DNA from 3 places in the Mesorhizobium sp. B2-3-10 genome. Region 1 is predicted to be linked to each of the others. Evidence: predicted binding sites of a transcription regulator. Region 1 holds the regulator's gene; each other region holds the start of a gene.

What was found. The regulator PhoB, encoded in region 1, activates phosphate uptake and scavenging genes when phosphate is short. The targets are predictions, from matches to a motif close to TGTCATNNANCTGTCAT.
Region 2: phnF (phosphonate metabolism transcriptional regulator PhnF) is a predicted target of PhoB. The motif match lies at 2,802-2,818, and genes of this name have one in related genera.
Region 3: FJ943_RS23650 (acid phosphatase) is a predicted target of PhoB. The motif match lies at 3,221-3,237, and genes of this name have one in related genera.

Annotation. Positions count from the first base shown of each region.
Region 1 is NZ_VFVT01000001.1:996,143-1,005,727, forward strand. It holds gene FJ943_RS05080 (PAS domain-containing protein) at 1-1,069, shown strand, start outside; gene pstS (phosphate ABC transporter substrate-binding protein PstS) at 1,600-2,655, shown strand; gene pstC (phosphate ABC transporter permease subunit PstC) at 2,722-3,705, shown strand; gene pstA (phosphate ABC transporter permease PstA) at 3,709-4,560, shown strand; gene pstB (phosphate ABC transporter ATP-binding protein PstB) at 4,557-5,360, shown strand; gene phoU (phosphate signaling complex protein PhoU) at 5,386-6,093, shown strand; gene phoB (phosphate regulon transcriptional regulator PhoB) at 6,113-6,802, shown strand; gene FJ943_RS05115 (ROK family protein) at 6,805-8,040, opposite strand; gene xylF (D-xylose ABC transporter substrate-binding protein) at 8,307-9,347, shown strand; gene FJ943_RS05125 (sugar ABC transporter permease) at 9,584-9,585, shown strand, end outside.
Region 2 is NZ_VFVT01000003.1:15,064-24,648, reverse strand. It holds gene FJ943_RS09760 (ABC transporter permease) at 1-952, shown strand, start outside; gene FJ943_RS09755 (zinc-binding alcohol dehydrogenase family protein) at 1,017-2,033, shown strand; gene phnF (phosphonate metabolism transcriptional regulator PhnF) at 2,036-2,785, opposite strand; gene phnG (phosphonate C-P lyase system protein PhnG) at 2,897-3,358, shown strand; gene phnH (phosphonate C-P lyase system protein PhnH) at 3,358-3,969, shown strand; gene FJ943_RS09735 (carbon-phosphorus lyase complex subunit PhnI) at 3,971-5,083, shown strand; gene FJ943_RS09730 (alpha-D-ribose 1-methylphosphonate 5-phosphate C-P-lyase PhnJ) at 5,080-5,991, shown strand; gene phnK (phosphonate C-P lyase system protein PhnK) at 5,988-6,764, shown strand; gene phnL (phosphonate C-P lyase system protein PhnL) at 7,084-7,791, shown strand; gene FJ943_RS09715 (acetyltransferase) at 7,788-8,426, shown strand; gene FJ943_RS09710 (DUF1868 domain-containing protein) at 8,513-9,223, shown strand; gene phnC (phosphonate ABC transporter ATP-binding protein) at 9,354-9,585, shown strand, end outside.
Region 3 is NZ_VFVT01000008.1:249,611-259,195, reverse strand. It holds gene FJ943_RS23665 (GNAT family N-acetyltransferase) at 1-260, opposite strand, end outside; gene FJ943_RS23660 (hypothetical protein) at 358-852, opposite strand; gene FJ943_RS23655 (DUF922 domain-containing Zn-dependent protease) at 959-1,555, shown strand; gene FJ943_RS23650 (acid phosphatase) at 1,603-3,138, opposite strand; gene FJ943_RS23645 (cytochrome-c peroxidase) at 3,337-4,593, shown strand; partial or broken gene FJ943_RS23640 (GIY-YIG nuclease family protein) at 4,791-5,075, opposite strand; gene FJ943_RS23635 (SDR family oxidoreductase) at 5,260-5,964, opposite strand; gene FJ943_RS23630 (XRE family transcriptional regulator) at 6,087-6,704, opposite strand; gene FJ943_RS23625 (FAD-dependent oxidoreductase) at 6,836-7,969, shown strand; gene FJ943_RS23620 (ABC transporter substrate-binding protein) at 8,014-9,585, shown strand, end outside.

The sequences.
Region 1 (9,585 bases):
CTCGCGGCTGGTCGACCTGATGGGCGGCGACATTGGCGTCGAGAGCGCCGAAGGCAAGGGGTCAACCTTCTGGTTCACCGTAACGTTGCCAGGGGCCGGGCAGCAGAGCGGGCAGCGCATCACGCCGGTGGACGTGACGGGCGCACGCGTGCTGATCGTCGATGACAACGCCGTCAACCGCGCCATCCTGACCGAGCAGATGACCTCGTGGACGTTCGATTCCTGCGCGGCCGAAAGCGGCGCCGAAGGTCTCAAGGTGCTGATCGCCGCGGCAGCTTATGGCGTGGCGGTCGACTGCGTCGTGCTCGACTACCAGATGCCTGAGATGAGCGGCGCCGAAATGGCGCGTATCGTGCGCAACACCGAGGGCCTCGCGGACACGCCGATCATCATGCTGACATCGGTCGACCAGTCGCTTGCCAACACCAGCTACCGCGATCTTGGCATCGACGCCCAGCTGATCAAGCCGGCGCGCTCCTCGGTGCTCCTGGAAACACTGGTCGCGACCATCCAGCGCCATCGCCACGCCACCAGCGGCCACGCCGTTCAACCGCTCGCGGGCGAGGCGTCCGAGGCTTCCCGGCCGCCGCCCCTGGCGCCATCCGAGCAGCGCGCGCAATTGCAGCTGCCACAGGTTCGCCCCAGGTTGCCTGCGACGGCCGGCGGGCACAGGCTGGATATCCTGGTGGCCGAGGACAATGAGGTGAACCAGATGGTGTTCACGCAAATCCTCGGCGAGACCGGCTATGGTTTCGAGATCGTCGGCAATGGCCGCAAGGCGCTCGACGCCTTCGGTACGCTCAATCCGTGCATGATCCTGATGGATGTCTCGATGCCGGAGATGAGCGGTCTCGAAGCGACGGCCGCGATCCGCCTGCTGGAGCAGGAGACCGGCACGCATGTGCCGATCGTCGGCGTCACCGCGCATGCGCTCAAGGGCGACCGCGAGCGCTGCCTGGAGGCAGGCATGGACGACTATCTGCCCAAGCCGATCAGCCCCAGGGCCCTGCTCGAGAAGGTCGAGCGCTGGGTCGGCGCCGGCCGTCAGGTCCACCGCAACGCGGGATAGAGCCCGCGTCGCCTGGATTGCGGGTCCGGCGAGGCAATCAAGGAATCAGCAGGAGATTCGCTGCTACCGCTGCGTGCAATGACTATGGTGCGATCGCGCCATATCAAAGGCGGTGTCCAGCCGGAACAATAGCGAAATCGAATTCCGCTCTTCTCAGTTACGGGCGGGAGCAGCGACCGCCTGCAAGAAACAGTGTCACTCTACCCCAACGGACCTGTTTTTGGCGATGGCCCGGCCATGACACGCTCTGGCTGCGAGCAACGCGCTCCCGTCCGGATTTTCTTCATTTGGGAAAGCCTGGTCGAGTCCGGGGTGATTCCAGCCGTCGGAGGGCTCAAGCCCCTGATTCCGGCGGCAAACTCGGACCGCGCCGCGAGCGCCCGAGACCGGCGTCTTTCGCGTTACCGGCAACGCGTTACCGGGCTGACATGAAACTGTCATGCGACTGTTATAATCGAAGGCTATTGGCCTCAGCGGGCGCCGGCAAGAAGTGGCGCCGAGAGACCATCTTCCGAACAGGAGCAGGCCACATGAGACATTTCATCCGCTCGGCGGCCGTTGCGATTGCAATGGCTGCGGCGTCCACCCTCACCCTTTCCGCAGCAATGGCAGCTGACCTTTCCGGCGCCGGCTCGACCTTCATCTATCCGGTGTTCGCCAAATGGGCCGACACCTACAAGAAGGATACTGGCATCGGCCTCAACTATCAGTCGATCGGCTCGGGCGGCGGCATCAAGCAGGTCATCGCCAAGACCGTGACCTTCGGCGCCACCGACAAGCCGATGTCCGACGCCGATCTCGAAAAGAACGGCCTCGTGCAGTTCCCGATGGTGATGGGCGGCATCGTGCCGATCGTCAACCTCACGGGCATCAAGCCGGGCGAACTCGTCCTCGACGGCAAGACGCTGGCCCAGATCTATCTCGGCGCGATCACCACCTGGGACGATGCCGCGATCAAGGCCCTGAACCCCTCGCTCACCCTGCCGTCGACCGCTATCGCCGTCGTTCATCGTTCGGACGGCTCGGGCACGACCTTCAACTTCACTGACTACCTCGTGAAGCTCTCGCCCGACTGGAAGGACAAGGTCGGCTCGGATACGGCCGTCGAATGGCCGACCGGCGTCGGCGCCAAGGGCAGCGAAGGCGTTGCCAACACCGTCAAGCAGACCGACGGCGGCATCGGCTATGTCGAATATGCCTATGCCAAGCAGAACAATCTCTCCTACTCCAAGATGCTGAACGCCGCCGGCAAGGTCGTCGAGCCGTCGCTCGAATCCTTCGGCGCGGCTGCTTCGAACGCCGACTTCAAGGGCGCCAAGAACTTCAACGTCATCATCACCAACGAGCCGGGCGACGCCACTTGGCCGATCGCTGCCTCGACCTGGGTGCTGATCCACAAGACCCCGGACGATGCCGCGGCCACCGGCGAAGCGCTCAAGTTCTTTGCCTGGGCCTACAAGGACGGCAAGGAAACCGCCAAGGCGCTCGACTATGTGTCGATCCCCGATAGCGTCGTCGACCTGATCAAGGCTTCGTGGAAGGCCGACATCAAGGCCGACGGCAAGCCCGTCTACGCCGGCGAGTAATATCTTTCTGGAGGAGCGCCGCCCCGCGGCGCTCCTTTTCAATCAACACAAAGAGCCGAGCTTGACATGAGCGCTGCCCACGAAGCCTTGCCAGCCATTCGAGGTTCACGCGACGCCACCGTCAGACGGTTCGCGTTGACCGATTCGATCTTCCATGGGCTGACCCGCGCCGCCGCCATTCTCGTGCTGGTGCTGCTCGGCGGCGTCGCTATCTCGCTGTTCGCCGGTTCCTGGCAGGCACTGTCGACCTTCGGCTTCTCCTTTCTGACCACCGAGAGCTGGAATCCCGTCACCGAGAAATTCGGCGCCCTGGCGCCGATCTATGGCACCATCATCACTTCGGCCATCGCCATTCTGATCGCTGTGCCGCTCGGTATCGGCATCGCCATTTTTCTCACCGAGCTTTGCCCGCGTCCGCTCCGGCGCCCGATCGGCATGGCCGTGGAACTGCTGGCCGGCATCCCGTCGATCATCTATGGCATCTGGGGCCTGTTCGTGCTGGCACCGTTCCTGCAGACGACAGTGCAACCATTCATCATCAACGTGTTCCATGGCATTCCCGGCCTTAGCAGCCTGTTTGCCGGTCCGCCCTACGGCATCGGCCTGCTGACCTCGTCGCTGATCCTCGCCATCATGGTGCTGCCCTTCATCACCTCGATCACCAAGGATGTGTTCGACACGGTGCCGCCGGTGCTGAAGGAGTCCGCCTACGGCATTGGCTGCACGACCTGGGAAGTGACACGCCGCGTCGTCATCCCCTACACCCGCATAGGCATCATGGGCGGCGTCATGCTCGGCCTCGGCCGCGCGCTCGGCGAAACCATGGCGGTCACCTTCGTCATCGGCAACGCCCACCGGATCAGCGCCTCGCTGTTCGCGCCGGCAACGACGATCTCGGCAACCATCGCCAACGAATTCACCGAAGCCGTCGGCGATCTCTACACTTCCTCGTTGGTGGCGCTCGGCCTGATCCTGTTCGTCATCACCTTCCTCATCCTTGCCGTCGCCCGCTACATGCTGATGCGCATCGATGCCCGTACCGGAGTCTGACCGATGTCGACAGCCGCATCGCTTCACCAGAGCCGCAAGCGCAAGAACGGCGTGATGATGACGCTCTGCGTCATCGCCGCCGGCATCGGCCTTGCCTGGCTGGCGCTGATCCTCGGCGCGCTGCTCTATAAGGGCCTGTCGGGCGTTTCGCTCTCAGTGTTCACGGAAATGACCCCGCCGCCCGGTGATGCCGGTGGCCTGCTCAACGCCATCTACGGCAGCATCGTGATGACCATTATCGGCATCGTCGTCGGCACGCCGATCGGCGTGCTGGCCGGCACCTACATGGCCGAATATGGCCGCTTTTCGAAGCTCACCACCGTGGTGCGCTTTATCAACGACATCCTGCTGTCGGCGCCCTCAATCATCATCGGCCTGTTCGTCTACGAATTGATGGTACGGCCGATGGGGCATTTCTCGGCCATCGCCGGTGCCGTGGCACTGGCCATCCTGGTCATTCCCGTCGTGGTGCGTACCACCGAGGACATGCTCAACCTTGTGCCGAACGCTTTGCGCGAGGCCGGCACGGCGATTGGCGCGCCGCGCTGGGTGGTGATCCGTTCGGTGGCCTACCGCGCGGCGATGTCCGGCATCGTCACCGGCATATTGCTGGCCATTGCCCGCATTTCCGGCGAGACGGCGCCGCTACTCTTCACAGCGCTCAACAACCAGTTCTGGTCGAGCAATCTCAATGCGCCGATGGCCAGCCTGCCGGTGACCATCTTCCAGTTCGCTCTCAGCCCTTACGAGGAGTGGCAGCAACTGGCGTGGACCGGCGCACTCATAATCACATTGACGGTTCTCGCGCTCAGCATCTTTGCGCGCAGCCTGACCGGACGCAGAGAGGACAAATGAGCCAGATGTTGTCTCCAGACATGACGATTGCGACAGAGGCAGCCGCCAAGGCGAAGATCGAGGTCAAGAACCTCAATTTCTACTACGGCCAGTCGAAGGCGCTGAAAGACATCACCTTGTCGCTGCCCGAGCGCAGCGTGACGGCCTTCATCGGACCGTCGGGTTGCGGAAAGTCGACGCTGCTGCGCGTCTTCAACCGCATCTACGAGCTCTACCCCAAGCAGACCGCCGAGGGTCAGGTGCTGCTCGACGGCCAGAACGTTCTCGACCGCTCGCAGGACCTCAACCTGTTGCGCACCAAGATCGGCATGGTGTTCCAGAAGCCGACGCCGTTCCCGATGTCGATCTATGAGAATATCGCCTTCGGCGTCAGGCTCTATGAGAAGATCGGCAAGGCCGAGATGGACGGCCGTGTCGAGCAGGCGTTGAAACGCGCCGCGCTGTGGAACGAGGTCAAGGACAAGCTCAATGCCAGCGGCCTCAGCCTGTCGGGCGGCCAGCAGCAGCGGCTTTGCATCGCCCGCACCGTGGCGGTCAAGCCGGAGGTCATCCTGCTCGACGAACCGGCCTCGGCGCTCGACCCATTGTCGACCGCCAAGATCGAGGAATTGATCGACGAGTTGCAGGCCGACTACACGATCGTCATCGTCACCCACAACATGCAGCAGGCCGCGCGCGTCTCGAAGCAGACGGCTTTCATGTATCTGGGCGAGCTGGTCGAATTCGACAAGACCGAGAAGATCTTCACGTCGCCTCGCGAGAAGCGCACGCAGGACTACATCACCGGCCGCTTCGGCTGATCTCACGCATACGAGGACCAGGATCATGGCCGAACACACAGTCGCAGCCTTCGACGAGGATCTCGGACAGATCAGCAAGCTGATCAGCGACATGGGCGATCTCGCCGGCACGATGGTCGGCGGCGCCACCAAGGCGCTGCTGAATTCCGACAACGCGCTGGCACAGCGCGTCGTCTCCGACGACGCCATCATGGACGCGCGCCAGCGCGAACTCGATGATCGCGCCATCACCCTGATCGCCAAGCGCCAGCCGATGGCCGACGATCTGCGTCATGTCGTCGGCTCGATCCGCATGGCGGGCGATCTCGAACGCATCGGCGACCTTGCCAAGAACATCGCCAAGCGCGTCGGCTCGGTAGGCCTCACCGCCACGCCGCGCGACTTGTCGCATTCCATCGACTCCATGGCGCAGCTGGTGCTGATCCAGGTGCAGGGCGTCGTCGAGGAATATGCGGCCGGCGATGCCGCCGCCCTCGCCAAGCTCAGGAATGACGACGAACGCATCGACGTCAAATACACTTCGGTCTTCCGCGAACTCCTGACTTACATGATGGAGGATCCCCGCAACATCACGGCTTGCACGCATCTTTTGTTCTGCGCCAAGAATCTCGAACGCATCGGCGACCATGTGACCAACATCGCCGAGAATGCGTATTATGTGCTGACCGGCACGCAACTGCCCGCCAACCGTCCGAAGCAGGACGAGACGGCGATGTCGGTGCCGGCGGCTTGACGGCAGGGATGATCGATCGATGATCGCGCCACGCATCATGGTGGTGGAGGACGAGGAGCCGCTGGGCGTGCTCCTCCGCTACAACCTGGAGTCCGAGGGTTACCAGGTCGAGGTGGTGACACGCGGCGACGAAGCCGAGATACGCCTCCAGGAAAACGTGCCCGACCTGCTGGTGCTCGACTGGATGGTGCCGGCGGTTTCCGGCATCGAACTCTGTCGGCGCCTGCGCATGCGGCCCGAGACGGAGCGACTGCCGATCATCATGCTGACGGCGCGCGGCGAGGAGAGCGATCGCGTGCGCGGCCTCTCGACCGGCGCCGACGACTATCTGGTCAAGCCGTTCTCGACGCCGGAATTCATGGCCCGGGTCAAGGCGCTGCTGCGCCGCGCCAAACCGGAAGTGCTGTCCAGCGTGCTCAAGGTCGGCGACATCGTGCTCGACCGCGAATCGCACCGGGTCTATCGCAAGAAGAGCGAGATCCGGCTCGGACCGACCGAGTTCCGGCTACTCGAATTCATGATGCGCCATCCCGGCCGCGTGTTCTCGCGCAGCCAGTTGCTCGACAATGTCTGGGGCGAGACGATCTACATCGACGAGCGCACCGTGGATGTGCATGTCGGCCGCCTGCGCAAGGCGGTCAACAATGGCCGCATGCCCGATGTGATACGCACCATCCGTGGCGCAGGCTACGCAATCCGCGAGGATTGAGATCAGGCCACGTTCTTGCCGGATCTCACCTGCACGCCCGGCGCGAAAATCTCCTGGTCGACGAAGGTGAGCGCGCGCATGGCGCAGCCCTCGCGGATCAGCGGCAATTCGTTCGGCTCTGTATCGAAGGAAATCGATTTCGAATGCTGGCCGCCGGCGGTCTGGGCGATGGCCTCGCGCAAGGCCGGCTCGATCAGATCGAAGGCGGCGGCGCTGACGCCGACCATCGCAACCGGCGCCGGATCGATCAGCGCGAACAGGCTGCCAAGGCCATAGCCCAGCGCCTCGCCGGCCTTGCGATAGGCCTCGCGCTCCGGTCCGTCTCTTTCGCGCGCCGTAGCCGCCAATGCGCGCATGTCGGCGTCGCTGACGTCGACCGGTTTGGCGTCCTCACCCAGCTGTCCTGCATTACGCCAGATGGCATAGTTGCCGGCATAGGCCTCGACGCAGCCGCGCCGCCCGCAGCGGCAGAGCGCGCCGCCGGGGCGATGGATCATGTGGCCGAACTCGCCGCCCGAGGAATGGGTGCCGGTGAACAGCTCGCCCTTCAGCACCAGCCCCATGCCGATGCCGTGCGAGAGCAGGATGGCGATGAAGTCGTCGCGGTAGCGCTCGGGGTCGCGCCAGCGCAGCGCCACAGCCATCATGTTGCAGTCGTTCTCCATGGTGGCGGGGATGCCGAATTCGGCTTCGAGTATGTCGGCGAAGGCAATGTCCGTCTGCGGCGTGATCGGCGACCACAGCATGGCGCGCGCCTCGGTGTCGGTGATACCCTGGATCGCCAGCGCGATGCGGGCGATGCTGGCGACGTCGAGGTCGGGATCTTCGAGGCGGCGGCGGACGATGGCCACGCATTCGCCGATCAGCGCCTCGCGGGACATGGTCAGCGTGTCCAGCCGGCGCTGCTCCTCCGATATCACCTGGCCGGCGTAGTCGATGACGGCGACGGAGAGGAAATTCAGCGACAGCACCACGGTCATGACCGCCGCGGCCTCGGGGTTGAGACCAAGGCCAACCTGCGGCCGGCCGCGTTTCAGTGAGCCGGCCTCGTTCGGCTTGCCTTCGCTCAGGATACCTTCGCCGATCAGGTCGGCTGATATCGCCGATATGGTCGAGTGGCTCAGGGCGGTGGTGGCGGCGATCTCGGTGCGCGAGGGCTGGCCACCCCGGCGCACGGCTCCAATCACCATTGCGCGGTTGCGCCGGCGCAGATCGTCGTGGCGGATTCCGACCGACATGATTTCCCTCCCCGTCGCCGCGGTTCTTGACGCCCCCTCGAACACCTCCGGCAACGGGTCGAATACTGGCAGAAGCGGCTGGGGCTGTCATTTATTTATTGCGGGGCTCGAAAAAAGGCTTCCGGCACCTCAAAATCCGTCAGAATCGATGTTGACAGTGTTCCGGCGATGGACCAGTGTTTTTTCGAGGCTCGAAAAAATTAGGGCCTTTGTGCCGGCCTTAGGGCCAGTTTGGTCGCGCCACACGCGGGCGCAGGGAGGATATCATGAAGAGATTCACAGTCGCCATTCTGGCGGGTGTCGCCATGTCGCTGACGCTGGCGTCGGTCGCGCAGGCAAAGGACAAGGTCATCGGCGTGTCGTGGTCCAACTTCCAGGAGGAGCGCTGGAAGACCGACGAGGCGGCCATGAAGAAGGCGATCGAGGCCGCGGGCGACAAGTACATTTCCGCCGATGCGCAGTCCAATCCCGGCAAGCAGCTGACCGATGTCGAGAGCCTGATTTCGCAGGGTGCCAATTCGCTGATCATCCTGGCGCAGGACGCGTCGGCCATCGGCCCGGCGGTACAGAAGGCGCTCGACGAGGGCATTCCGGTCGTCGGCTATGACCGCCTGATCGAGAACAAGGACGTCTTCTACCTGACCTTCGACAACAAGGAAGTTGGCCGCATGCAGGCCCGCGAAGTGTTCAAGGTGAAGCCTGAGGGCAATTACGTCTTCATCAAGGGCTCCGGCGCCGATCCGAATGCCGACTTCCTGTTCTCGGGCTCGATGGAAGTGCTGAAGGCGGCCATAGACAGCGGCAAGATCAAGAATGTCGGCGAAGCCTATACGGACGGCTGGCTGCCCGCCAACGCCCAGAAGAACATGGAACAGTTCCTCACCGCCAACGACAACAAGGTGGACGCCGTGGTCGCCGCCAATGACGGCACCGCCGGCGGCGTCGTCGCGGCGCTGACGGCGCAGGGGCTCGCCGGCACCGTGCCGGTCTCCGGCCAGGACGGCGACCACGCCGCGCTCAACCGCATCGCGCTCGGCACCCAGACCGTGTCGGTGTGGAAGGACGCGCGCGAACTCGGCAAGAACGCCGCCGAGATCGCCTCGCAACTCGCCGACAGCAAGAAGATGACCGACATCGCCGGCGTGAAGGACTTCACGACGCCTGGCGGCAACACCGTCAAGTCGCTGTTCCTGACCCCGGTGGCCATCACCAAGGACAATCTCAACCTCGTCATCGACGCCGGCTGGATCAAGAAGGACGAAGTCTGCACGGGCGTTGCCGCGGGCAGCGTCGCGGCCTGCAACTGAGCTTGATCGCCTGAAAAGTCGGAAACGCCGCGGCGTGGAACGGTCAGTGTTCTGAACACTGGCCGTTCCAATTTCCTTGTCTTCGCAATTCCGGACAAAAACCCTTACGCACTTTTCCTGGAATTGCTTCCAAGCCGCGGCGTTTTCCCGACAAGATTTGTGTTTCCGCCGCTGGCGGCTAACTTCTGGGCTCTGGTCCGGCTCCGCGTCAGACGGCAAGCCGCTGGGAGGACATCAT
Region 2 (9,585 bases), on a different contig from region 1:
GATCCCCGCCGAAAAACCGAAGCGCAACTACAACGTCCTGTTCGGGCTGACGCTGCTGGCGCTGCTGGTGCTGCTCTGGATCGTCCTGTCCCTGGCGACGCCAAGCTTCGCTTCGGGCAACAACATCGCCAATCTTCTGCGGCAGGGCTCGATGATCGCCATCATGGCGGTCGGCCAGACCTTCGTCATCATCACCGGCGGCATCGATCTGTCGGTCGGCGCGGTGGTCGGCTTCGCCACCGTCGTCGTCGCCATGCTGATCAATGCCGGCGTTCCGATCGCGGTCGCCATCCTGATCACCTTGCTCGTCGGTGTCGCCATCGGCCTTTTCCATGGCTTCGGCATCGTCAAGATGGGCTTGCCGCCCTTCATCATCACGCTGGCGACGCTGACCTCGCTGCGCGGCATCGGCCTTTTGATGACCAACGGCAACTCGATCAACATCAACAGCGACAGCTTTACCGCCTTCTCGCGCAATTCCTTTATCGGCATTCCCAATTTGTTCTGGATGGTGATCCTGGTGGGTGTGCCCGCCTATGTCTTCCTGCATCACAGCCGTTGGGGCCGCTACCTCTTTTCGGTCGGCTCCAACGCCGAGGCCTCGCGCCTGTCCGGCGTCAATGTCCAGCGCACCATCTACATGGCTTATACGCTGTCCGGCCTGTGCGCGGCCTTCGTCGGCGTGCTGCTCGCCGCCCGCATCGGCATCGGCAACCCGACCCAGGCCGAGGGCTGGGAACTGCAGGCGATCGCCTCTTCGGTCATCGGCGGCACCTCGCTGTTCGGCGCGGTCGGCTCGGTGCACGGGCCGCTGCTTGGCGCCTTCATCCTGGCCACCATCAACAACGGCGCCAACCTGCTCAACGTCAACTCGTTCTGGCAGCGCATCATCACCGGCGCGCTGATCATCATCATCGTCTACTTCGACGGACTGCGCCGCCGCGGCAAATGACGCATTCCAATCGATCGCCGGCTTGGCGCGGGCCGGCGATTTCTTGAACAGACTGGATCAAAGCATGAAAGCCGTCGTCTGCCGCTCGCCCGGCGACCTTGCTGTCGAAGACCACCCGGCTCCCGGCGCCCCACCTCCCGGCTGGGCTCTGGTGGCGGTCAGCCATGTTGGCATCTGTGGCACCGACTACCATATCTTCGAGGGCAAGCACCCGTTCCTCGTCTATCCCCGCATCATGGGCCATGAGGTCTCCGGCACCGTGATCGAGCGGGGCGAAGGCGTCGACCTCGCCCTTGGCGAACCGGTGATCATCAACCCCTACCTTTCCTGCGGCAAATGCATCGCCTGCCGGCACGGCAAGCCCAATTGCTGTGTCAGGATCGAAGTGCTCGGCGTGCACCGCGACGGCGCGATGTGCGAACAGATCCTGGTGCCGGCTAAGAATCTCTATCCCACCAACGGCCTGTCGCTCGCCGACGCCGCCGCCGTCGAATTCCTGGCCATCGGGGCGCATGCCGTCCGGCGCGCCCGGGCCGAGCCTGGCGCCCGCACCCTGGTCATCGGCGCCGGCCCGATCGGGCTCGGCACCGCCATCTTCGCCCGCATTGCCGGGTTGGATGTGACACTTCTCGATATGAGCACCGAAAGACTGGTCTTCGCGGCGAGTGAACTCGGCTTTTCGAGTCTCGACGGCTCGCAAGGACCCGTGTCCGATCTGGTGCGTGATGCGACCGACGGCGAAGGCTTCGACGTGGTCTTCGACGCCACCGGCAACACGCGATCGGTTCAATCGGCCTTTGCCCACGTCGCGCATGGCGGAGCGCTGGTGCTGGTCAGCGTCGTCAAGGACGATATTGTTTTTTCCGATCCCGAGTTCCACAAGCGAGAAATGACATTGATCGGCAGCCGCAATGCGTTGCGCGCCGACTTCGACCATGTCGCGGCCTCGATCCGCAATGGTGCCGTGCCGTTGGCCAAGCTTGTCACCCACCGCACCACGCTGGCCGATACGCCAGGAGATCTCGCACGCTGGGCGCATGAAAAGTCGGGCCTGATCAAGGCCGTGATCGAGATCGGATAGCCCTACAGCGCCGACAGCTTCAACTCCACCCGCTCGGCCGGAAAACGCGACTCCGAAAACTGGATCGGCTGGCCGTCGGGTGTGACGTTGACCGCAACCGTGACCAGCACGATGGCGCCCGGCTGCAGATCGAGATCGGCGAGATCGGCGGCGTCGGCATGGCGCGCCGAGAGCACGGTCGATTGCCTGAGATAATCGTCGATACCGAAACGTGCGAGCGAGGCGGTGATAGAACCGGTTTGCGCCATCGCCTTGTCGATGCCGGCAAAGCGCCGGGCATCGAACCATCCAGCGGCGCGCGACACTGGCCGTCCGTCAGCCTCGCCGCGTGTCTCCAACCGGATCACCTCGGCACCCCTGGCAAGGCCAAGGCCTTCGGCCACGCGCTGGCTGGCGGGCTCGACCGACGAAGCGAGCAGCACGATGTGCCGTTCCGACGTCTGCCCCTGCAGGCCAGTCGAAAAGCGTGTCCGCGCGCCAATCGGATAGGACAGCCGCTTGCGTGACAGGACGAAGGTGCCACGCCCCTGTTCGGCCCGCAGCACGCCCTCCTGCACGAGGGCCGATATGGCGCTGCGTACGGTGTGACGGTTGACGCCGTAGCGCTCGGCCAGCGCGACTTCGGGCGGCAGCGCGGCGTTTTCGGCGAAATCGCCGGCGGCGATCGATTGCAGGATCCTGTCGGCGATCTGGCGCCACAGTGAGACGCCGCTGCGCCGCTCGATGCTGTCGGCCACATCATGCCCGATCATGTTTTGCCCCCCGGCCTGTCACGCACCCGTCATGGACTCGCGTTAGGTAATATGTATAATTTGTATAGTTGTCTATATCAATAGACAAATTTAGCTGAGAGGAAGTTGGCGATGCGAGGACAGGAAGGCCGCGACCAGGCCGAGCGCAAGGCCGCCATGGCGACGCTGGCGCAATCGAGCGGCGACGACATCGTCCGGCTCTGGAACGAGTCCGGCCTGCCTTCGCAAGCCGAACTTCTGCGCGGTCCCGAGACGGGCCTGGTCACGCTTCGTGGCCGCATCGGCGGCGGCGGCGCGCCCTTCAATGTCGGCGAGGCGACCGTCACGCGTGCCACTGTCCGGCTGCCATCCGGGCAGGTCGGCCATTGTTACGCGCTTGGCCGCGACAAGCAGAAGGCGAAGCTGGGAGCAATAGCCGATGCGCTCTGGCAGGACCCTGCCCGCCGCACCGAGGTCGAGACCATGCTCATTACGCCTTTACGCTCGGCTCTCACCGCTGCCCAGGAAAAACGCCGCGCCGAGACGGCGGCGACGAAGGTGGATTTCTTCACCATGGTTCGCGGAGAAGATTGATGGATATCGCTGCGCAATCGATCGAGGGCGGTTTCGCCGATCCGGTCTTCAACGCTCAGACCGTGTTTCGGGCCGTCATGGATGCCATGGCGCGGCCGGGCAGTGTCCACCCCTTGCCACCCCTGGCCCGCCCGCCGGCTCCGCTCTCGGCGACGTCGGGCGCCGTAGCACTGGCGCTATGCGACAACGACACGCCGCTCTGGCTCGACCCTGCCCTGCATGCCTCCGCCGCGATCGGGTCCTGGCTTGGGTTCCATACGGGCGCGCCGCTGGCCAACACGCCGGCCGACGCGCATTTCGCGTTTGTTGCCACGCCGGCCGAGATGATGGCGCTCGACGGTTTTTCACAGGGCACGCAGGATTATCCCGACCGATCGACGACGCTGATCCTGCAGGTCGGCGATCTCACTTCAGGGACCCCGCTCTTGCTGGAAGGCCCGGGCATTGAAACCAGCGCCACGATCGCGCCGGCACAGATGCCGCGCCATTTCGTCGAGCAGTGGAAGCAGAATATCAGGCGCTTTCCGCGCGGCGTCGACATCATCCTCGCCACATCGGACGGCATAGCCTGCCTGCCGCGCACGACGCGCATCAAGACGATGGAGGTGTAAGATGTATGTCGCGGTAAAAGGCGGCGAGGCCGCCATTGCCAACGCCCACAGCCTGCTCGCCGATCGCCGGCGCGGCGACCGCTCGGTGCCCGCACTTCGCCTCGACCAGATCGTCGAACAGCTGGCGCTCGGCGTCGACAGGGTGATGAGCGAAGGCTCGCTCTATGACCGTGAACTGGCCGCACTCGCCATCGTCCAGGCACGCGGCGACATGATCGAGGCGATCTTCCTGGTGCGCGCCTACCGCACAACGCTGCCGCGCTTCGGCTACAGCAAGCCGATCGACACCGGCGCCATGCTGGTCGAACGGCGCGTCTCGGCGACCTACAAGGATCTGCCAGGCGGCCAGTTGCTCGGTCCGACCTTCGACTACACGCATCGGTTGCTCGACCCTGAACTTGCCGCTGGCGCCGATGTCGCCGAGCCCTTGCAGCGCGAGACGGAAGCGCAGGCAATGCCGCGCGTCTCGGCGATCCTCGCCCGTGAAGGCCTGATCGAGCCCGATGGCCAGATGCCGCAGGACCATGTGCCCGGCGACATCACCCGCGAGCCGCTGGAATTCCCGATGGCGCGCGACATCCGCCTGCAGGCACTGTCGCGCGGCGATGAAGGTTTTCTGCTGGCGCTCGGCTATTCCACCCAGCGCGGCTATGCCCGCAACCATCCCTTTGTCGGCGAAATCCGCATCGGCGAGGTCGAGCTGGAACTCGACGTTCCCGAACTGCCCTTCGCCGTGCCGCTCGGCACGGTGCGCGTCACCGAATGCCAGATGGTCAATCAGTTCAAGGGCTCGGCCAAGGCGCCGCCGCAATTCACCCGCGGCTACGGCCTCGTCTTCGGCCAGAGCGAACGCAAGGCGATGGCCATGGCGCTCTGCGACCGGGCCCTGCGCGCCGCGGAGCTCGGCGAGGATATCGTCGCCGCCGCCCAGGACGAGGAGTTCGTCATCTCGCACTCCGACAATGTCCAGGCGACCGGCTTCGTCGAGCACCTGAAGCTGCCGCACTACGTCGACTTCCAGGCCGAACTCGATCTCGTACGTCGCATGCGCGCCGAGTACGAAGCACGCGAAAATCCAGCGAAGGCGGAAGAAAAAAAGGAGGCAGCGGAATGACTGCGCAACCGACAGACATCGCCACCTACAACTTCGCCTATCTCGACGAGCAGACTAAGCGGATGATACGCCGCGCGATCCTCAAGGGCATCGCCATTCCGGGCTACCAGGTGCCGTTCGCCTCGCGCGAAATGCCGATGCCCTATGGCTGGGGCACTGGCGGCGTGCAGGTCACCGCGTCGATTATTGGCCCCGACGATGTGCTCAAGGTCATCGACCAGGGCGCCGACGACACCACCAATGCCGTGTCGATCCGCGCCTTCTTCAAGAAAGTCGCTAACGTCGCGGTCACCACCGATACCGCCACCGCCACCATCATCCAGACCCGTCACCGCATCCCCGAACATCCACTCACGGCGGGCCAGGTGCTGGTCTACCAGGTGCCCATCCCCGAACCGCTGCGCTTCCTCGAGCCGCGCGAGACCGAAACGCGGAAAATGCATGCGCTGGAAGAATACGGCCTCATGCATGTGAAGCTCTATGAGGACATCGCCAAGCACGGCCGCATCGCCACCACCTATGCCTATCCGGTCAAGATCGAGGGCCGCTATGTGATGGACCCGTCGCCGACGCCAAAATTCGACAATCCCAAGATGCACCGCTCGCCGGCCCTGCAGCTGTTCGGCGCCGGCCGCGAAAAGCGCATCTACGCCGTGCCGCCCTTCACCGATGTGGTGAGCCTCGACTTCGAGGATCATCCGTTCGAGGTGCAGACTTTCGATCAGCCCTGTGCGCTGTGCGCGGCCGAGAATGTCTATCTCGACGAGGTCATCCTCGACGACCATGGCGGCCACATGTTCGTCTGCTCCGACACCGATTATTGCGAGAAGCGGCGCGCCGACGGCCATCGCGGCCACCTTGCCCCCGAAACCGATCTTGCAGCAGGAAACATGGAGCCGGCGCAATGACCGACGAACCGCTGCTGCGCGTCTCGGCGCTCTCCAAGTTCTATGGCTCGCGGGTCGGCTGCGACAATGTCTCCTTCGACCTGTGGCCGGGCGAGGTTCTGGCTGTCGTCGGCGAGTCCGGCTCCGGCAAGACGACGCTGCTCAACTGCCTGTCGACGCGGCTGCTGCCTTCCTCCGGCACAGCCAGCTACCGCATGCGCGACGGCCAGTTCCGCGAGCTCTACCGCATGAGCGAGGCCGAGCGCCGCTTCCTGATGCGCACCGACTGGGGCTTTGTCCATCAGAACCCAGCCGACGGCCTGCGCATGACGGTCTCGGCCGGCGCCAATGTCGGCGAACGGCTGATGGCGGTCGGCGACCGCCACTACGGCAAGATCCGCGCTACCGCGGTCGACTGGCTGTCGCGCGTCGAGATCGAGGAAGACCGCATCGACGACGAACCGCGCGCCTTTTCCGGCGGCATGCGTCAGCGGCTGCAGATCGCCCGCAATCTCGTCACCGGGCCACGGCTGGTGTTCATGGATGAGCCGACCGGCGGCCTGGATGTCTCGGTGCAGGCCCGCCTGCTTGATCTCTTGCGCGGCTTGGTCACGGACCTCGGCCTTGCCGCGATCGTCGTCACCCACGACCTCGCCGTGGCGCGGCTGCTGTCGCAGCGCATGATGGTGATGAAGGACGGCCGCGTCGTCGAAAGCGGCCTCACCGACCGCGTCCTCGACGACCCGCGCGCGCCCTACACGCAATTGCTCGTTTCCTCGATTTTGCAGGTGTGATGATGGCGCCAGGCCACCACCCGCTGCCAAGCGAATTTTTCAACGTTGGCGATTGGCGAAACCGCCCGACACAGCCCCTTCTCCCCGTCACTATACGGGGAGAAGTGCCCGGCAGGGCGATGAGGGGCGGCGCTGACGTGGCGGGAACGTGCGTTGCGGACGCATCTGTCGTCCCGGCACCTTCGCCCTGCGCAAAGCAACTGCTCAGCCGGACCTCGGCGCTGCCCCTCATTGTCCTGCCGGACATTTCTCCCCGTATAGTGGCGGGGAGAAAGAGCCGTATCCTCCCGCCGACCGACGACAATCGGAGAACCTTCTGATGCCGACCCCACTCGTTGTTTCCGACGTTGCCAAAAGCTTCACCATGCATCTGCGCGACGGCATCAAACTCCCTGTCGTCGCGGGTGTCTCGTTCTCGATCAAGGCGGGCGAATGCACCGTGCTCGGTGGTCCGTCCGGCGCCGGCAAGAGTTCGATCCTGAAGATGCTCTACGGCAACTACGCCGTCGACGAAGGCCAGATCATCGTCAGGCACGAGGACGGACTGATCGACCTCGCCCATGCCAGCCCGCGCACCGTGCTTGCCGTACGCCGGCAAACGATCGGCTATGTCAGCCAGTTCCTGCGCACCGTGCCGCGCGTCTCGGCTCTCGACGTCGTCGCTGAGCCACTGGTTGAACGCGGTGAGGAGCGCGAGGCAGCCCGAGCCAAGGCACGCGCGTTGCTGGCCCAGCTCAACCTGCCGGAAAAACTCTGGATGCTGCCACCGGCAACCTTCTCGGGCGGCGAGCAGCAGCGTGTCAACATCGCGCGAGGCTTCATCACCGAGCACCCCATCCTGCTGCTCGACGAGCCGACCGCATCGCTCGACGCGACGAACCGCGACGTGGTGATCGAACTCATCGCCGCCAAAAAGGCGGCGGGCGTCGCCCTGCTCGGCATCTTCCACGATCACGATGTGCGCGAGGCGGTGGCCGACCGCATCATCGACGTCACCGCCTTCGCTCCGGGAAAAATCGCCGCATGACCAGGAAGCTATCGGAGACGCCGCTGGTCCACCCGACGGCGGAGGTGCACAACTCGACACTCGGCCGCTGGACCGAGATCGCCGACCGCAGCCGGGTTTCGGAAAGCGAGCTCGGCGACTATTCCTACATGATGCAGGACTGCGCGGTCTGGTGCGCGACGATCGGCAAATTTGCCAACATCGCCGCCAGCGTGCGCCTCAACGCCACCAACCACCCGACCTGGCGGCCGACGCTGCACCACTTCACCTACCGCGCCTCCGACTATTGGGACGACGCCGAGCATGAGAGCGAATTCTTCGCCGAGCGCCGCGCCAAGCGCGTCATCATCGGCCACGACACCTGGCTCGGCCACGGCTCGACCGTCCTGCCCGGCGTCACCGTCAGCGACGGCGCCGCCGTTGGCGCCGGCGCGGTCGTCTCGAAGGACGTCGCGCCCTACACGATCGTCGCCGGCGTACCGGCAAAACCGATCCGCGAGCGCTTCGACCGCCGCACCGCCGAGCGCTACCAGGCGCTTGCCTGGTGGGATTGGGATCACGCGAGGCTGCGCGCCGCGCTCGATGATTTTCGGGAGCTGACGGCCGAAGCGTTTTTGGAGAAACACGAAGAACGGGCATCGGGCAAAGAGGCATAGCCCTCACATCATCGTCATATCACCGGCTTGTTCATACCCTTGACACAGGACTCGGACAGGACGCGATCTCCTTGAAGGAGATCGCCATGCTCGACACTGTCAGACCCTCGCTCGCCGGATTCTTTGCCGGCTCCGATCCGGCGTCGCCGGCGCATCTCGGCACGCGCTACGACGCGTCAGGCAACTTCCTCCTCGAGCCGGGCAACACCGTCGTCAGCCATCTGGTCAGCGGCTCGCCTTCGGAAGCGGTGGTGTTGGCCGTCCGCGAGAAGATGCTGGCAATGCCTGATGCCGACCGCCTCGCCTTCACGCCGGTTTCCAGCCTGCACATGACCCTTTTCCAGGGCATAATCGAATATCGCCGTCGCCTGCCCTTCTGGCCGCGGGACGTGCCGCTCGACACCAGCATCGACGCCATGACCCGCCTCTATCTGGAGCGCCTGAAGGGGTTCCAGGGCTTCGGCCCTTTCAACATCAAGGTGGCCGAGGTCCTGCCGACCGGCCTCACCGTTGCCGGCGCGACCGACGAGGATGCGCGCATCATGCGTGCATGGCGCGATGCGCTCGCGGTGCCGTTCGGCTACCGGCATCCCGATCACGACACCTACGTCTTCCACATCACCTTCGCCTATCAGATCCAGCGCTTTGATGATGATAGGGCCGCCGCGTGGCAGGCGCTGTTTGACGATTGCCTGGCGCTTTTCGCGCGCCAGGCGCCGGTGATCGAGATCAAGGCTCCCGCCTTCTGCGCATTCCGCGATATGAAGCATTTCGAGGAATTGCTGGTGCTCGGCTGATCGCCCGCAAGGCGCCAGTCGCCGCGCCTGTGGAGCGTAACAAAACTGACATCATCGCGACACGGCAGGTTCATGTGGTTGCGTTAGGCGAGTGCCTGACGATCAATATGGACCGGACTGGAACCAGCCCATGTCAGCAAACTCTGCCACGCTCGAAATCCGCGGCGTCAGCCGACGATTTGGCAAGAACACCGCCGTCAGCGACGTCAACATCTCGATCCCGCAAGGGCAGATGGTCGGCGTCATCGGTCGTTCGGGCGCCGGCAAATCCACTCTTCTTCGCATGATCAACCGTCTTGTCGACCCCAGCCAGGGGTCGATTTTTTTTGACGGCGCCGAGGTCTCCCGGCTGCGCGGCTCGC
Region 3 (9,585 bases), on a different contig from region 1:
ATCTGCCCGCGCCAGCCGCCCTTGCGCGAAATACCGGCAAGGAAGCTGATCTGCAGGGTGCCGATTACCTCCGCGCCATCCACGGCCACGGCAAGCAGCTGATTGGGATCGGTATCGATGGCGTCGAAGGCATCGATATAACCCTGCGCCAACGGCAACGAGGCGTCTTCGCGGGCGGCACCCAGCGGATCGTCGGCGAGCATGGCGACGATGGCTGGCAGGTCGGAGGCTTGCGCCTTGCGGAATTGGATGTCGGTCATGGACGTGAGATACGGCCGCCCGGCGCTGGCGGCAAGCCGCTGATGGAATGGATCAATGGGCGGCAGGACAATGAGGGGCGGCGCAACCTCTCGAGGTTCAATCCCCGTCGCCCGCGGGCTTCGCCTTGCCGCACTGCGCCAGCACCTTGCCGATTGCCCCACTGGAACCCTTCAGCGCAAAACTGATCGAACCATATTTGGCAGCGCTGACCGACACGTCCCCCTTGGACCGCAACAGGTCGAGCAGCGGGTCCCCCTTCTCCAGATCGACCACGAAATAATTGTACATCGCCTCCAGCTGCAGGGTTTTCGTCACCGTCTTGCCGTCGGCCTTGAAGTCGAAAGCGCCGCTGATGCCCGGCTCCAGTTGTTGGCCGCTGGCGCCCACATCGTAGCTCAGCACCGGTTTGTCGTAGCAATTGAGCATCAGATAGGCGTCGCCCTTCGGCCCGCCGCAGACCGAAGCGGTCAGCCCGCTGCCGCCCTCGTCTTCCTCCATCTTGGCGCTCCAGCCGCCGCAGGATGCAGCGAAGGCCGATTGCGCGCCAAGCGCCGCCGCCAAGGCACCGGCGGCAACGAGATTTCTTCTCATGACGTCCCCCTCCGGGCCATTTGCAGCGCCCGCCGGCAGCATATAGGAAAAGCCGTTGAATAGCGTTGCCTGAATGGCAGGGCCGCGCGCCTCGGAGAGAGCAGTGTTGAGAGCCTGTGTTCGCCTGTATCTTCCGACCGCCGCCCTGGTGGCCTTCCCGCTTGCGGCGCATGCCGAGTGGAAGCCTGTCGAGAAGGTCGAGACCTACGCCATTTCAGGCCAGTCCGGGCTCGAGCTCTACCGGTCGATCGGCGAGAACGGGCCGAATGTCGGCATTATCCGCGCCATTGCTCACACCAATTTTAAGCTGACCTGGACCAGGGATTATCAGCCGCGTGCCGGAGCCTGCGTGCTGGTCTCGGCCAAGCCAAAGCTCATCATCACCTACACCTTGCCCAGCCCCTCCTCGCCGCTGCCGTCCGCCATCCAGAAGAACTGGGAGGTTTTCCTCGCAGGCGTCAGCGCCCACGAAAAGGTGCATGGCGCGACCATTGTCGACATGGCGCGCAAGATCGAGGCGGCGACGGTCGGCCTCACCGTTCCCGACGATCCCAAATGCAGCAAGATCCGGGTCGAGATGACCAAACGCCTGTCCGCCCTTTCGCAGGCGCAGCGGCAGGCAAGCCGCGATTTCGACCGCATCGAACTCGGCCAGGGCGGCAATCTGCAAAAGCTCATTCTTGCCCTGGTCAATGGCGGCTGAGCCACCGCGCCTCGCGGCGCGGTGGCATATTCGCGGTTCGCTCCGCCCTAGCGGCTGAGATCAAGCGCGGCTGACAAATCCCCCATCGGCGGCTCGCCATTGGCGGCCAGCGCCTTGTCGCGGGCGACGATGCCCGTCAGCACCGGCAGATCGTAGCGCGCGGTGATGAAGCGCAGGATCGACGTCGTATCGTATTGCGTGTGGTCGACCGTGCCCATCCTGGCATAGGGCGAGACGATGAAGGCCGGGATGCGGTTGCCCGGGCCCCAGCGGTCGGCCTTGGGCGGCGCGACGTGATCCCAGAACCCGCCATTCTCGTCATAGGTGATGACGACCAGCATGTGGCTCCATTGCGGGCTCTTCTCCAGATGCGCGACGAGGTCGGCCAGATGCTGGTCGCCCGATGTCACGTCGGCATAGCCTGAGTGCTCGTTGAGATTGCCCTGCGGCTTGTAGAAGGCGACCTGCGGCAGCTTGCCGTCGTCGATCGCCTTGATGAACTCGACGCCATCCAGGCCGCCATCCCTGAGATGCTCGGTGCGCGCGGCGGTGCCGGGCGCGTAGGCGGCGAAATAGTTGAACGGCTGGTGGTGGAACTGGAAGTTCGGCACCGGCGTGGCGTTCTTGCCGTCGAGGGTAGCCTGCCAGGCGCCGGCGTACCAGGCCCAGTCGACCCCCTTCAGCGACAGGAGATCGCCGATGGTGATGTCGTGCTGCGGCGGCAGCGTGGTGGGCGCGGCCGGATCGGCCAGCGCCTTGTCGCCGCCCTCGGCAGGCTTGTTGGCGCTCGGCTGATAGGGCGGCTGCATGGTGTTGACGGCGTAGAAATCGGGCGTGATGGCGCCGTCATTGACGAATTTCGGCACGCCGCCCAGCGCCGACGGCGGCGAATTGTCGGCCACCTTCAAGGTCGTTCCGTCGGCCTCGACCACGGCGATCTGGCCCTTGATCGGACCGGTATCGGCATGCGGATAGACCGGCGTACAGGCGCAGGCGAGTTGGAAATGGTTGAGGAAGGAACCGCCAAAGGCGCCCTGGAAGAAATTGTCCGCCAGCACGTATTTCTTGGCTATCTGCCACATCGGCAGGATCGAGCCGTCATAATGGCCCATGACCAGCCCGCCGGAATCGGCCCAGGCGACGAATTTATCGTTCTTGCCGCCGTCGATCTGCATCTGCTCCTGGTAGAAACGGTGCCACAAATCGTGGGTGATGACATTGGTGCCTTCGTTGAAGCCCTTGGGATCGTCGATGGCGAAGGCGGCGTTGGCGAGATGCGCGGTCTGCGCCTCCGTCACCACGGGCGTGACGCCCTTTCCGGTCAGCCCGCCCCAGGCCGGCGGCAGTTCGGTCAGCGGCTTGCCGTCGCGGTCGAGCTGACGCGCCTGGTCGGCCGAGACATTGGCCAGTCCATTGGCGCCGGGGAAGCCACCATAAAGATTATCGAAGCTGCGGTTCTCCGCATAGATGACGACGACGGTGTCGATCTTGTCGAAGCCGGGAGGGGCGGCATTGGCGGCCGCAAGGGGAAACAAGGCCGAACCGGCCAGACAAAAGGAAGTGAGGAACTTGGGCCTCGTCATGGAAAGACCTCGTGGCTTGACTGTGGCTATGGGGCTTATGCGGCTATGGCGCGGGAACCATGGGCAGCTAACGTGGATGCCTTGTCACCTTTGTGACATCCGCCGCCGCGGCGAACACGGTTTCGTGAGCACTGGGAGCGGTCATCAATCCGTTGCACTGCGTTCTTATTTCCGGGCCAAAGCGGACCGTGCCCCATGATGATGAGACGATGGAAAAGCCTGGTGATCGCGAGTGCCGCGATCTCGACCTTTGGCTTTGCCGCACCCGCGAATACGGCGGGGCCGGATCCCGGTCCGCTGTCGCGTGCGCAAGCCTTCGCACGCGCCGAGGCGCTGACTGCCTTGGGGCGAAAAATGTTCTTCGACCCGGCGCTCTCGGCTTCGGGAAAACAGGCCTGTTCCTCCTGCCACGATCCGCGCCATGCCTTCGGTCCGGCCTCGGCATCTCCCGTCGAGATGGGCGGCCCGAACCTCGACCTGCCTGGCGTGCGCGCGGTGCCGTCGCTGCGCTACCTCGAGGCGGCGCCCGCCTTCACCGAGCATTTCCACGATTCCGAGGACGAGGGCGACGAGAGCGTCGACAATGGCCCGACCGGCGGTCTGACCTGGGACGGCCGCGCCGATCACGGTGTGGACCAGGCGAAAATCCCCCTGCTCTCGCCCTTCGAGATGGCAAACAAGGATGAAGCAGCCGTCTCCGCGGCCTTGCGCAAGTCAGCCTATGCCGACGAGTTCAAGGCAACCTTCGGCAACGATGTCTTCGACCGCCCGGGCGATGCCTTCGACGCCGCCGCCGAGGCGCTTGGCACGTTCGAGCAGAGCGCGGTCGACTTCTACCCCTATTCCAGCCGCTACGACGCCTTCCTCGCCGGCAAGGCGACATTGTCGGCGCGGGAACTGCATGGCCGCGCCCTGTTCGAGGACGAGGCGAAAGGCAATTGCGCCTCCTGCCACCTCAGCGAACCGGCCAATGACGGTGAGCCGCCGCAATTCACCGATTTCGGCCTCATCGCCATCGCCGTGCCGCGCAATCCGGCCATCCCGGCCAACGCCGACCCGACCTATGTCGATCTCGGCCTGTGCGGTCCCCTGCGCACCGATTTCCGTGGCCGCACCGACTATTGCGGCCTGTTCAAGACACCGAGCCTGCGCAACGTGGCGCTGCGCAAGAGCTTCTTCCACAACGGATATTTCCACACGCTGCGCGAAGCGGTGGCCTTCTACGCCAGCCGCGACACCGACCCCGGCCGCTGGTACCCGAAAAACGCTTACGGCACGGTCGACAAATATGACGATTTGCCAAAGGCTTACTGGCCGAACCTGAATCAAGACCCGCCCTTCGACGGCAAGAAACCCGGCGACAAGCCGGCGCTCGACGATGCCGAGATCGACGACATCGTGGCGTTTCTGCAGACGCTGACGGATGCGGATCAGGCGGCGAAGCGGTCGCAGTGAACTGGGAAGCCACGCCATAGGGGTCGCTAGTTGACCTGGCGACTAATCCGAAGCCCTCCCTCGCTTCGTCATCCTAGGGCGGAGCAAGGAGCGAAGCGACGCGGCGCAGACCCTAGGATCCATGCCGCGACGCTTGCGACGGACAAAACGGTGCCGAACCTGGCTCCAACCTCCGACGAAACGCCATCAAACCGCGACCAACCTGTTCCGCGAAACAGCTCGAACCATTCCGGATTGGTCTTCTCGATCAGTTCGATCTTCCATTGTCGCGACCAGCGCTTCAGCGATTTCTCGCGTTGAATGGCGTCACGAATGTCGAAATGTTCCTCGTACCAGACCAACCGCTGCACACCGTAGCGCCTGGTGAAGCGCGAACCTTCGCCGGATTTGTGCTCCGGCATGCGGCGACCGAGATCGTTGGTGACACCGATGTAGATGGTGCCGCCCTTCTGGCTCGCGGTCATGTAAACATAGCCGGTCATGCGTTGACGGTAACCGCCAACCCGTCCGGGGACTATCCTCGTTCGCCGTCTTTTTTCGGCCCACGTCGCGGCATGGATCCTAGGGTCTGCGCGGCGTCGCTTCGCTCCTTGCTACGCCTAGGATGACGAAGGGAGGGAGGGCTTCGGCTAATCTGAGAGGTATGAGATCGCCGCCAGCCGCCTCTCACAGCGCCCGGATCACACCCCCATCCACGCGGATATTCTGCCCGGTAATATACCCTGCCCCGTCCGACGCCAAAAACGCGATCGTCGCGGCGATCTCCTCTGATGTGCCATAGCGCTGCATCGGCACGTTGTCGCGGCGCTCTTCGGTGGCGGGCAGGCTGTCGATCCAGCCGGGCAGCACATTGTTCATGCGCACATTGTCGGCCGCGTAGGTGTTGGCGAAAATCTTGGCGTAGGCGGCAAGGCCGGCGCGGAACACGGCCGAGGTCGGGAACATCGCGTTCGGTTCCGCCACCCAGGCCGTCGAGATGTTGATGATGGCCCCGCCCTTCTGCTTGACCATCTGCGGCGCCACGATGCGCACCGGCCGGATGACGTTCATCAGGTAGACGTCCATGCCGGTGTGCCACTGCTCGTCCGTGATCTCCAGGATCGGCGCGCGCGGTCCATGGCCGCCGCTGTTGACAAGCACGTCGATGCGGCCATAGCGCTCCAGGGTCAGGTCGGCGAGCCGCTGCAGATCGTCATTCGACTGGTTGGAGCCGGTGACGCCGAGCCCGCCAAGCTCCTTGGCCAGCGCCTCGCCCTTGCCGGACGAAGACAGGATGGCGACCTTGAAACCATCCGCCGCCAGCCGCTTGGCCGCCGCCGCCCCCATGCCGCTGCCGCCGGCCACGATGACGGCTGTCTTTTCTACACTCATCGGATTTCCTTTTCAGATTGGCGGGAGCTACGGTTTCAGCGGTCCTATAGCCGGTTTCGCCGCGCAGTTCGAACGAGAAAGCCTGAATCGAGCTGCAGAAAACTTGCGCGGTGAGCTGCGCCCTATCCTTCAACCGTCTCCAGCTCGCTCAGCAGCGTGCCTTCCATGTCGGGCTCGTCGCCGGAGCAGACGCACAGCATCTCGGCGTCGCCCTCGCCCACCGACAGATAGGCGTGGCCCATGGTGGAATCGATGTAGACGCTCTCGCCCGCTTTCAGCCGCACCGGCGCGTACTGGTCGGTATGCAGTTCGATCTCGCCCTTGAGCACGATCAGGAATTCCTCGCCGGCATGCCTGGTCAGCGGGCCGAATTCTTGCGGCGTGCGGGCGCGCGCATAGGCGTGAATCGGCACCATGCGCTTGCGCACCAGGTCGGTGGCGAGATACCGGTAGTCATAATTTCGGGTCAGCTGGCGCAGCGTGTTGGACTGCGAGGTGACCGAGCGGCGGGTGCGCGCTGCCGGCTGCTTGCGGTCGCCGCTGAGCAGTTCCGTCACATGGATGCCGAGCCCCTCGCAGATCTGCAGCAGCTTGTCGTAGGTCAGCGACATCTGGTCGTTCTCGACCTTGGACAGCGTCGACACCGCGACGCCGGTCAGCGCGCTGACCTCCTGCAAGGTCCAGCCATGGGTTTTTCTCAAAGCCCGCAGACAATCACCGAGATTGGGTTGCTCCGACATTGCCAGCTCCAAGGCGCGGGATCGCGCCGCTCCACCCTAGGTAGTCGAACTCCCCGCAGCCATCAACAACACCGAAATTTTCTTATACGCTAAATATTGACTGGATACGAAATTATTTTTACGACTGATGAATGCAGTCAAAGTCCTTCCAAGAGATTGTCGTCATCGGCGGCGGCATTGCCGGCCTCTCACTTGCCGCCGAGGTGGCGGGCTGGGCCGAAGTCACCGTCATCGAGCGCGAGCCGCATCTTGGCTACCACGCCAGCGGACGCTCCGCCGCTCTGTTCACCGAGACCTATGGCAACCGCCTCGTGCGCGGGCTGACGCTGGCCAGCCGGCAGGCAATCGTCGAGGGCGGTTTCGTCGCCCACCGGCGTGGCGCGCTGCATGTCGGATGGACCGGTGACGATGCCGCCATCGACAAGCTGGCTCGTGATTTGCAGGCGCTGGTGCCGTCAGTGCGCCGCCTCTCGGCGGCCGAGCTCCACGCGCTGGTTCCGGTCATTGCCCAGCAAGCCACATGCGGCGGCGTCTATGAGCCGGACGCGGTGGATGTCGACACGGACAAGATGCTTGCGACCTGCGCGTCCAAGCTCAAAGCCGGCGGCGGCACCATCCGCACCGGCGAGGAGGTCCGCGCCATTTCACGCGACGGCAGCGCTTTTAGGGTTGAAACAAGCGCCGGCGTCTACTCGGCTGACATCGTCGTCAACGCCGCCGGCGCCTGGGTCGATGTCGTCGCCGGCATGGTGGGACTCCCGGGCCTCGGCTTCCAGCCGAAACGGCGCACCGCCTTCCTGTTCGATCCGCCCGCCGGGTTGGACATCGCCGGCTGGCCGCTGGTGGTCGACCTGCACGAGCAGTTCTACTTCAAGCCCGATGCCGGCAGATTGATCGGTTCGCTCGCCGACGAGACGGATTCCGAGCCTTGTGATGCGTATCCCGAGGATATCGACGTCGCCATCGCCGTCGACCGCATCGAACAGGCGACGTCTATGCGCATCGGCCGCCCGTCGACGCCGTGGGCGGGCCTGCGTACCTTCGCTCCCGACCGCACGCCGGTCGCCGGCTTCGACCCGCGCCTGCCCGGCTTCTTCTGGCTCGGCGGCCAAGGTGGCTACGGTTTTCAGGTGTCGCTGACGCTGGCCAGGCTGAGCGCGGCGCTGATGCGCGGCGAGCCCCTGCCCAACGACGTCACCGCACTCGGCGTCACCGCTGGGGCGCTGGCGCCCGATCGCTTCCTTACCCCGGCGACGACGCCATGAAGTTCCTTCCCTCAACCCCGAATGTGTCATCAGGAGCGTTTGCGATGAAATCTCTGCGCGCGGTGCTTGCCCCGTCCCTTCTGGCCACGTCCCTCCTGGCCACGTCCGTTCTGGCCTCATCCATCCTTCTCGGCGGACAGGCCTACGCCAAGACGCTGGTCTATTGCTCGGAAGCCAATCCCGAGACCTTCAACCCGGCGATCGGCATCGCCGATTCCACCATGGACGCCGCCGCCAAGACGATCTTCAACCGGCTGGTCGAGTTCAAGCCGGGCACCACCGAGGTCGGCCCGGCGCTCGCCGAAAGCTGGGATGTCTCGTCGGATGGCAAGGCCTACACTTTCCATCTCAGGCACGGCGTGAAGTTTCAGTCGAACGAGCATTTTTCGCCCACGCGCGACTTCGACGCGGACGACGTGCTCTACACCTTCAACCGCCAGCGCGACGCCAACAATCCCTATCACAAGCTTGGCGGCGGCTCTTACGAGTACTTCAACGCGCTGGGCATGGGCACGCTGATCGACAGAATAGACAAGGTCGACGACTACACCGTGCGCTTCACGCTGACGGCTCCCAACGTCACATTCCTGGCCGGGCTGGCACTCGACTATCTCTCCATCCTGTCGCTGGAGCAGACCGAAAAGATGGTCGCGGCCGGCACGCCGGAGCTGATCGACAGCATGCCGGTCGGCACCGGACCGTTCGTGCTTGAGGCCTATGTGCCCGACAGCCAGGTCCGCTACGCCGCCAACAAGGATTACTGGCGCGGCGCGCCGAAGATCGACACGCTGGTCTTCGCCGTCACGCCCGAGCCGACCACCCGCGTCGAGCGCATCAAGGCCAATGAATGCCAGGTCGCCGCCCCGCCGCCGCCAAGTGCCGTCGCCGACCTGCGCAGCGATCCCGACATCACGGTTCTCGATCTCAAGGGCCAGAACATCGGCATTCTCGGCTTCAATGTCGAGCACCAGCCGCTGGGCGACGTGCGCGTGCGCACGGCACTGGCCAAGGCCGTCGACCGCAAGGCGATCGTCGATGCGGTCTATGCCGGCGCCGGCACGGTGGCCGGCAGCGTCGTGCCGCCGGCGCAGCTCGGCGCCGTCACCGATGCCGGCATCGAGTACGATCCCGATGGCGCCAAGAAACTGCTCAAGGAAGCGGGCCATGAAAGCGGCCTCAAGATCAGCCTGTGGGCGATGCCGGTGTCGCGCCCCTACAATCCCAACGCCAAGCGCATGGCCGAGATGATCCAGGCCGACTGGGCGAAGGTCGGCGTGCAATCGGAGATCGTCAGCTTCGAATGGGGCGAATACCTCAAGCGCACCGCGGCGGGCGAACAGGACGCCTTCCTGCTCGGCGGCAGCAGCGACAATGGCGATCCCGACAACATGCTGAGCTATCTGCTCTCCTGCGACGGCGTGAAGGGTGGCTCCAACCGCTCGCGCTGGTGCGACAAGGATTTCGAGAAGCTGCTCGACGAGGGCCGCGTTGCCGCCGACCCGAAAGAGCGCGCCGCGATCTATGGAAAGGCGCAGGCCATCCTGAAGGCCGAGGTGCCGGTGGCGCCGATCGCCCATTCGATGGTGGCGATCCCGATCCGCAAGAGCGTGCTGAAT